3 regions of the Pseudoalteromonas maris genome follow, and region 1 is predicted to be linked to each of the others. Evidence: predicted binding sites of a transcription regulator. Region 1 holds the regulator's gene; each other region holds the start of a gene.
The links. Region 1 encodes sigma-54, which starts transcription at its own class of promoters, with help from an activator protein. Its sites were predicted from a motif close to GTTGGCACGNNNNTNGNNT; they were not measured.
Positions count from the first base shown of each region.

Region 2: the regulator sigma-54 is predicted to act here: its motif matches at 1,522-1,540, upstream of AAEU32_RS14460 (TorF family putative porin).
Region 3: the regulator sigma-54 is predicted to act here: its motif matches at 1,172-1,190, upstream of AAEU32_RS09370 (DUF3192 domain-containing protein).

Region 1 covers NZ_JBMMUF010000003.1:294,553-297,618, forward strand. Annotated here, with positions in the region: gene lptA (lipopolysaccharide transport periplasmic protein LptA) at 1-251, shown strand, start outside; gene lptB (LPS export ABC transporter ATP-binding protein) at 248-973, shown strand; gene AAEU32_RS06360 (RNA polymerase factor sigma-54) at 998-2,491, shown strand; gene hpf (ribosome hibernation promoting factor) at 2,517-2,804, shown strand; gene ptsN (PTS IIA-like nitrogen regulatory protein PtsN) at 2,806-3,066, shown strand, end outside.
Region 2 covers NZ_JBMMUF010000012.1:67,230-70,295, forward strand. Annotated here, with positions in the region: gene AAEU32_RS14455 (aldo/keto reductase) at 1-715, shown strand, start outside; gene AAEU32_RS14460 (TorF family putative porin) at 790-1,470, opposite strand; gene AAEU32_RS14465 (TMEM143 family protein) at 1,836-3,065, shown strand.
Region 3 covers NZ_JBMMUF010000005.1:207,841-210,906, forward strand. Annotated here, with positions in the region: gene zntR (Zn(2+)-responsive transcriptional regulator) at 1-10, opposite strand, end outside; gene AAEU32_RS09365 (D-2-hydroxyacid dehydrogenase) at 147-1,091, shown strand; gene AAEU32_RS09370 (DUF3192 domain-containing protein) at 1,229-1,606, shown strand; gene AAEU32_RS09375 (GGDEF domain-containing response regulator) at 1,652-2,554, opposite strand; gene AAEU32_RS09380 (hypothetical protein) at 2,690-2,905, shown strand.

The DNA.
Region 1 (3,066 bases):
CTATGGCAGACGGTAAGCAAATTACTGCATCAGCAAAAGAGATCCGCTATGACGTAGCCACACAAATGCTGCAAATCAAAGGCGATGCAAAAATTCAAATGGCGGATCAACAGATCGTCGCTGAAACTATCAGCTATGATATAGATAAGCAGACTATCAGCGCAGAAAAGGACAAAGACTCAAGCACACGTGTACGCACAACGCTTACACCGCAAGGTGAGCAGCAGCCACAAGAGAAGGAACAACCATGACCACACTGAAGGCGCAAAAGTTAGCAAAAAGCTACAAGGGCCGTGAAGTAGTAAAAGATGTGGGTTTAGAGGTAAAAGCAGGCAGCATTGTCGGTTTGCTTGGCCCTAATGGTGCGGGTAAAACCACAACCTTCTATATGATTGTTGGCTTGGTGCCGAGCGATAAAGGTATGATCAGTATTGATGAGCAAGATATCACGCTTTTACCAATGCACTCTCGTGCTCGCTTGGGGATAGGTTACTTACCGCAAGAGTCCTCAATTTTCAGAAAGCTTAGCGTATATCAAAATCTCATGGCGATTTTGGAAACCCGAAAAGATTTGGATAAAGCGGGTCGTGAAGAGGAGCTTGAGAGTTTGCTTGATGAGTTCAACATTCAGCACATTCGAGAATCACAGGGGATGGCTTTATCAGGCGGTGAACGCCGTCGCGTCGAAATTGCTCGCGCATTAGCCGCAAATCCGAAATTTATCCTGTTAGATGAACCTTTTGCTGGTGTCGACCCTATTTCGGTGTTAGATATAAAGAAAATTATTGAACACCTCCGTAATCGTGGCATTGGCGTACTTATCACTGACCACAATGTGCGTGAAACATTAGACGTGTGTGAAACAGCTTACATCGTTTCTCATGGTGAATTGATCGCCTCAGGGAGTCCTGAGGAGGTTCTGGCAGACCAAACCGTTCGTGATGTGTATTTAGGTGAACAATTTAGGTTATAACAATAAAAAGGATTGTTAGAGTACATGAGGCAATCATTACAGCTGCGCTTAGGCCAGCAATTAACAATGACTCCACAACTGCAGCAGGCCATTCGCCTGTTGCAACTCAGTACTTTGGATCTCCAGCAAGAAATTCAAGAAGCGCTAGACGCAAACCCTCTGCTTGAAGTCGAAGAGGAAAGTTATTCAGATAACAATGACAAGTCTGATAATGACCAAGACTCTCACAGCAATGGCGAAGACAAAAATGAGGTAGAAACTCAAACTTCAGACCAAATGGAGAGTTCTGATGCCATGAGCAGCGAGTCTATGGGCGATGACTTGCCCATGGATGTGTCGTGGGATGAATACATTAGCGCGGCCCCCGTGGCCTCTGCAGGCCCCATGCCTGATGACGAATCTGTGTATCAAGGTGAAACAACTGAAACCTTGCACGATTACTTGATGTGGCAACTCCAACTCACACCGTTTAGTCCAATTGATGAAGCCATTGCAACGGCTATCATTGAGGCCATCGACGATAACGGCTTACTGACGGTAACAACCGAAGACTTACTTGAAAGCCTTAATCACGAAGAGCAAGAAGAAGAGATTGAATTAGACGAAATTGAGGCGGTACTCAAACGTATTCAGTTATTTGATCCCGTGGGAATAGGCGCGCGCTCATTACAAGAATGCTTGTTGATCCAGCTCAATCAATTTTCACCTCAAACCCCTTGGCTTAGAGAAACGAAAGAGGTAATTTGTAATTACATTGATTTGCTAGGAAATCGCGACTATCGCACCTTGATGAAAAAGACTAAGCTTAAAGAAGCGCAGTTAAAAGAGGTGATGACACTGATACATAGTCTGAATCCAAAACCCGCCGCGACCATCGTTCGCGAAGAGTCGGAATACGTGATACCTGATGTGTCAGTGAAAAAAGTAAAGGGCCGCTGGGTGGTTGAATTGAACCCAGACAGCATGCCTAAAATACGCGTTAACGATCACTACGCTTCACTAGGGCGTAACTGTAAATCACAAAGTGACAGCCAATTTATTCGCTCTCACTTACAAGAGGCAAAATGGTTTATAAAGAGCCTGGAACAACGCAATGATACGCTACTCAAAGTAACTAATTGCATTGTTCAACAACAGCAGGCATTCTTTGAACATGGCGAAGAAGCGATGAAACCAATGGTCCTCAACGATGTGGCAGAAATGGTTGAAATGCACGAGTCAACAATCTCGCGCGTTACCACTCAGAAATACATGCACACACCTCGGGGAATATTTGAGCTTAAGTACTTCTTCTCCAGCCATGTGAATACTGAAAACGGAGGTGAATGCTCATCCACAGCGATAAGAGCATTGATCAAGAAGCTAGTAGCCGCTGAAAACCCAGCTAAGCCATTGAGCGATAGCAAAATTGCGGACATACTTGCAGAGCAAGGAATTAAAGTGGCTCGAAGAACGATTGCAAAATATCGTGAATCGTTAGCCATTCCACCGTCAAATCAGCGTAAAAGCTTGATATAGACGCAAGACAAGAAGGAAAATGCTTATGCAATTAAATCTTACCGGTCGTCATGTTGAAATCACAGACTCTCTTCGTAACTATGTAAATAGCAAATTTGCAAAACTTGAGCGTCATTTTGACCATATCAATAATGTGCATGTCATCCTTGATATTGAGAAACTCACACAAAAAGCAGAAGCAACTCTTCACGTAAATGGTGGCGAACTGTTCGCAACCGCGGAGCATCAAGATATGTATGCGGCGATCGATGGCCTTATCGACAAATTGGATCGTCAAGTAATCAAACATAAAGAGAAATTGTCTCGACACTAATATGAGCCTAGAACATATTTTCTCAAAGGACTGCAGCAAAGCTGCGGTCCTTTTTAATAGCAAAAAAAGAATGCTGGAGTACCTTGCTCAGGTTGCTCATCAACATGCGCCTCACTTGAGCGAGCAAACACTGCTCGATGCGTTTTTAACGCGTGAAAAATTAGGTAGCACCGGCATAGGCCGCGGCATTGCTATCCCTCATGGCCGTTTGGAAGGCCTTGATGAAATCATCGCTTTAGTCGTTACCAGCAAAGAAGCCATC
Region 2 (3,066 bases), on a different contig from region 1:
GGTATTAAAGTTAAAGCCTTCGGTGCGCGATCAGATTCAGATTATCACTAAGTGTGGCATCGTATTGCAGCAAGGTGACAGGGCGGTTCCGGGACATGTGAATCACTATAACTCCACACGTGAGCATATTATCAATAGTGCCCAGCAGTCGCTAAAAAACTTTCATACTGACCGCCTAGATTGCTTACTTATTCATCGCCCTGATTACTTGATGGATGCGGATGAAGTGGCTGAGGCATTCACGCAACTTAAACGCCAAGGTGATGTGTTGCATTTCGGCGTATCGAACTTTACTGCAAGTCAGTTTGCTTTGCTGCAATCTCGTCTTGATTTTCCTTTGGTGACTAACCAAATTGAATTTTCGCCCCATAACATGCAGGCATTGGATGACGGAACGCTGGATCAGTGCCAACAGCTGAATCGAACGCCTATGCTTTGGTCTCCGCTTGCTGGAGGGCGACTATTTGCAGGCGATGATGCAAAAGCGCAGCGGTTGCAACAGTGTTTAGCCCAAGTGGGTGAAGAGGTTGGTGCAAAAAGCATCGATCAAGTGGTGTACGCTTGGCTACTTATGCATCCAAGTAAACCCGCCATTGTGCTGGGTACGGGTAACATGAGTCGAGTACGCAGTGCTGTGGATGCTCAAACCTTAAGATTAAATCGAGAGCAGTGGTATCGCATTTGGGAAGCGTCTAAAGGGCACCCGGTACCATAAAAGAAAAAGGGCCTTTCGGCCCCGGTTTTGCAGCAACAATAGATGTTATGAATGCAGATGTGACTTTGAGCTGCTTATAGCTCAAAGTCTAAGCTGTATGATACGTATGCTTTTAAGTCGTCATCGGCATCTAGGTCAGTCTGTAATAGACCAAACGTAAAGCCAGACTTGCTGATGCTCACGCCATAATCGAGATAGCTGTCGTCTTCGCCGTACCACTCTTGCACTGTATCACCGCTAGAGTGACCCAGGTGAAACGCAAGTTCAGTGTCATTTAAAATTGTGAACGCCGCATTGAGTTCAAGATAAAGCATATCTTCTTCGCTTGTAGCATCATCTTCAGCGTTAGTTAGGTAGCTAACGCCAGCGCTTAGCCACTCCCAACTTACAGAGCCGTATAACTCACCAAAACCAATGTCACCAGCAGCATCTGGATAGGCGTAGTAGATGTACCCTACGTCGTAACCAATGCCTTCAGCCTCGCCAGAGAAACCTGCGTAAAAGTCCATTTCATAGCTAGTACTTGCTTCATCGCCGAAGTCGATGTTGGAAATCCAAGTACCTGCATAAAAACCGCTGTCGTTTGCGTAATCAACACCGCCTGATACCGCTGCGCTGTCTGCTGACTGAGTGATACCGCGCCAGTAGTAGTTAGAAGTAGCAGCAACATTGGCAGTTACGGCCGCTTGGCTCGCAAGTGGAGCTACTGACAGAGCGACTAACGCAATCGCCTTTGCAAGTTTGTTTTTGTTCATAGTCTCATTCCTGTTAATTTTTGCTATGTAAACTGTGTTACACACTCTGTATCGCAAAGGCTGTGCCAAGGTCGAAAATTAATCAGCCATAAGAATATAAAATGTTAATAATCAATAGCTTATATATAACCGATAAAGAGTGGCGAGTACGTGCACTTTCGCCATCTGCACCTTGGTGGTGCATATTTTATGCGCTTGCACCGAGTTATATCAGCCTGTATGCATAACTGAACTACATGGTGATGTTCAGTGCACGCTAGGAGAGTTAAAAAGAGGCTTTTAGCGTTAAAGTTGGGCGATGACCCTTTTGAAATTGGCATGATCAGGTAAGATAAACCTAGATTGTACTTAATTTAACTACACTTATGTCTGGCGACCGTTTTATTCCATTTCGTAAAAAGGACATCATCGCGCTGTGCGCAGATGGCCTAGGGGCAGATATTGATAAAACGCAATTTTCTGTGTTTTGCGCTTTATTAGTGAATCGAATTCATTTTGAGTATCACCAGCAACTTGAAAGCCTCAAAGATAACTTCGCCGCGTTTGATGCGCAAGGTGATACCCGCATATTGCTCGCTGCCTCAGCGCAAGAGAAAGCGCAATGCAGAGCCCGTTTTGCAAACGAGTTTGCTGATTTACTTGATAGCGCCAACTTCGAAAAAGTCACTGATGAAGACCTGCAAAATGCACTCAGCGAAGAGTCGTTGTTCAAGGTAAGACTGGAAGTCACCTTTGATGACTTTGAAGAAATGGTTTTTTATCGCCGCGGTGAAACACAAAAGACTGAGACCCTTCGTAGCTTTTGGGGGTTGCGTAAAAAGCAGGTGACGTTCACCAATTATGATAGAGTGGCCGTCTATATCACGTTCAAAGACGCTGAACACTTTGCTAATAAAAAGAAGGAGCCGTTAGGTTTTACGCCAGGTTCTACCATTATCAAGTTGTTCCAGAATGTGCCTAAAGCCGACTTGGAAATGCTCTTTCCTAACAGCGAAGTGCGCATGCGCCCCATTGATAAAGTCGTTATCGGTGGTTCTGCGGCCATAGGTGGTATCGTAGTGTTAGTCACCAAGCTTGGTGCATCCATTGTGTTGCTCGCTTCTTTATTGGCGTTTTGGTTGGGGTTGAACGACCAAGAGGTCGAAATCACCAAGAAGCACTTGATCACGTTTGGCATTGGTATGGGCGTGTTTGGAAGTTTTATCTTTAAAGAGTGGACCAAGTTTAAGAACCGCAAAATCCGCTTTATGAAGGCGCTTTCCGATAACCTTTATTTTAAGAATCTCGATAACAATGCGGGTGTGTTTCACACGCTCGTCGATGCAGCCGAGGAAGAAGACTGTAAAGAAGCTATATTGGCATATACCTTTTTACTCAATGCAGATAACCAAGGATTGAGCGAGGAGCACATTGATCAGCAAATCGAGCAATGGTTTGCACAGACACACAATTGCATCCTTGATTTTGACGTCACCGACGCCCTCGAGAAGCTTGTTCGCATGAACCTAGTGCAATGCACTGATGGGCGCTACAGTGCTCGCTCATTACCTGAAGCGAGCAAGATCCTAGATGATTATTGGGATAATTTGTATTGAG
Region 3 (3,066 bases), on a different contig from region 1:
CTATTCGCATGTTCGTCACACTCTTGTTAGGTACTTGCTCTACTGTGATTATAAACCTTTGAGTCAACTCCAAGGTCAATAATTTTTTTTGCCATCGCCGATTGTCCATGAAAAACTACCCGCCTCATTCAACTTCGGAGCCAGCCATGAACATTGTTATGTTAGATACACACACTCTCGGCGAAAATGCATTAACGCCATTGGAGCAACTTGGCCACTTTACAGGGTATGCATTAACATCCCCAAGCGAAGTGATCCCACGCTCAAAAAACGCCCATGTGCTGATCACCAATAAAGTAAAAATCACTAAAGAGCACATGCAAGCGCTACCTAACTTACAGCTTATTTGTGTTGCAGCCACTGGCACTAACAACATTGATTTACCCGCAGCACGTGAATGCGGTGTCACTGTATGCAATGTTGCAGGCTATTCAACAGCCAGCGTTATTCAACATACCTTCACGCTTATGTCGTTACTTCTGAACAATATGCATCGTTATATTAACGACTGTCACGAGGGAGCATGGCAACGAAGTGATATGTTCTGTCGTTTGGACTATCCGATACACGAGCTTGCAGGTAAACAACTGACAATTATTGGCTACGGTGAGTTAGGTCAGGGAGTCGAAAAAGTCGCCCAGGCCTTTGGTATGCAGGTGGTCATTGCAGAGCGCCAAGGCGCAGAGCCAAGACAAGGACGCATGCGTTTCGAAGATGCACTTGCACAGGCCGATATTGTCTCTATCCACAGCCCGTTGACAGAGGACACCGTTAACCTTATCAACGCTGACACGCTGGCACTTATGAAACCTTCTGCGGTGCTCATAAATACTGCGCGCGGACCGATTATCAATGAAGCGGATCTCGCTCAGGCGCTGACTAATGGCACGATAGCAGGTGCTGCGTTGGACGTACTGAGTGAGGAACCGGCTCGCTCAGATAATCCTTTACTTGAGTACACCGGCAGCAACTTACTGTTGACCCCTCATACAGCGTGGGCGTCACACCAAGCAAGGGACAGATTAATCGCGCAAATAGCACTTAACATCACCGCATTTACTCATGGTGAAAGTAGAAACTTGGTTAGTTAAATTAACCAACTTATTGGTGAGTTTGCTAAACCAACATTCACCTTTAAAACATAAGCGATTGATATTAAACAAATTTAAAAGTTGGCATCGAACTTGATATTCATTAGGTGAATTATAAAAACAGTATGGAAATTAACATGAAAAAAGCTTTACTCTGCGCCGTTGTTGCACTCCCTCTTCTAGGCGGTTGTGTTATTTCAGTCAATGATGGCGATGCTGATGCGCATTGGGGCTCAAGTGACTGGCAACAGCAGCAGCGCAATAACCGCAACTATATTGCCAATATTGATTTAAACAGTGCTGCTATGACAGTAAAAGACATCTTAGGCACTCCTGATTTTAGTGAGACATTCAACCATCAGGGTGAGACTTACCAAGTGCTATTCTACGCCACACAAAGCGTAAAATCAGACGGTAAAATCAGTAAAAATGAGTGCACTCCGTTAGTGTTCAAGTCCGGCCGCTTGGTCAGTGTTGGTGACAGCGCCTATCAGGCCCTGATAGGCAAGTTGTAAGGTTAACGAGCCCGCCTAAGCGCTAGTTAGCACTAGCGCTTAGCATTAGGGACAAAATGCAAAGCCATTGCGCCCTGCGTCTTTGGCTTGATGCAGTGCCTTCTGAGCTTTCTCTAATAGCTCTATTTCGTCACTGTCCTCATCGACGCCTTCATAGGTAGCAGCTCCGATTGAGATTGTTACACGGTCTGATATAGGAGAGTCTATGTTCGCAATACACAAATCACGTATCACATTACACAGTTTATTCGATAATGCTTGAGCTGTTTGCTCTTCACTGCCCGGCAGCACAGCCACGAACTTATCGGCGCCGTATCGAGCGACAAAATCACTACCACGTCGACAGTTATTAACAAGCGTTTGTGCAACCAGTTTCAAACACTCATCACCTTTTTGGTGACCATAGTGGTCATTGAAGCGTTTAAAATAATCAATATCAATCAGCAACACAGACAATGGCAACCCTGCACGTGCACTTCGGCGCCACTCTCTAGCAAAGTGTTCATCGAAGTAACGACGATTAGGAATTTCTGTTAAACCGTCGACGCTAGCAAGCATTTCCAACAGGTTATTCTTTTGTTTGATAACCAGTTGGTTTTTAACGCGCGCCCTGACAATAGCTGTACCAAAAGGCTTGGAAATATAATCCATTGCCCCAAGTTCTAAGCCCTTGGCTTCATCGCCCATAGACTCATGTGCAGAAATCATTATTACGGGGGTCGCTTGCGTACGCTCGTCATGCTTTAGAAGTTTAAGCGCCTCATAGCCACTCATTTGCCGAAGTGTTGCACCAAGTAAAATAAGCTCCGTTGTATTCTCTTTAAGCCATTCAAACATAGCTTCAGCGCTTTTGACACCGTGTACCTGATACTTATCAGACAATGCTTTTGTAATTGTTGTCTGGTTGAACTCATCATCTTCCACGATGAGGATATTCGCTGACTTCATGAGTCTTCCTATTATGTACTCTGTTAAGTACTCGCCTAAAACTGCCCTATTTTGACATGTGACACACCAGGTCGTATTGACCTTTGAGGTATGAATTTTGTTCAAATCAAAGGCTTTCAATGCTAGGAATGGGTCATGGTGCATAGTGAACTATGTCCATGGCCCATGACAACGCAGTGTACGCCTTTGGGCAGCGCCATTGGGGTATTTTGTCTGCGTTATCGCCTGACTGACATAGAATCACTATGCAACGCAGGCTCTGCCTTGCCAAAATACCCAATGACTACTGCAAAATCAAACAGCAAAGGTCAACACGCCCTAGATATTAATAGCCATTTGCTATCAGTTTAGACGGTGTTTAGTGGTTTCATTTTGTTTTCGTACATTCCCTTCTCGTCGCTGCCAGAGTATCCGCTCACAAAAACCGAACTGTTTTACCTGTACTTAGAACAAAGCTAGCCTTGATAAGCTAGCTTTTAATCGCGCATTTTTAATAGTCACACGCGGGCGCT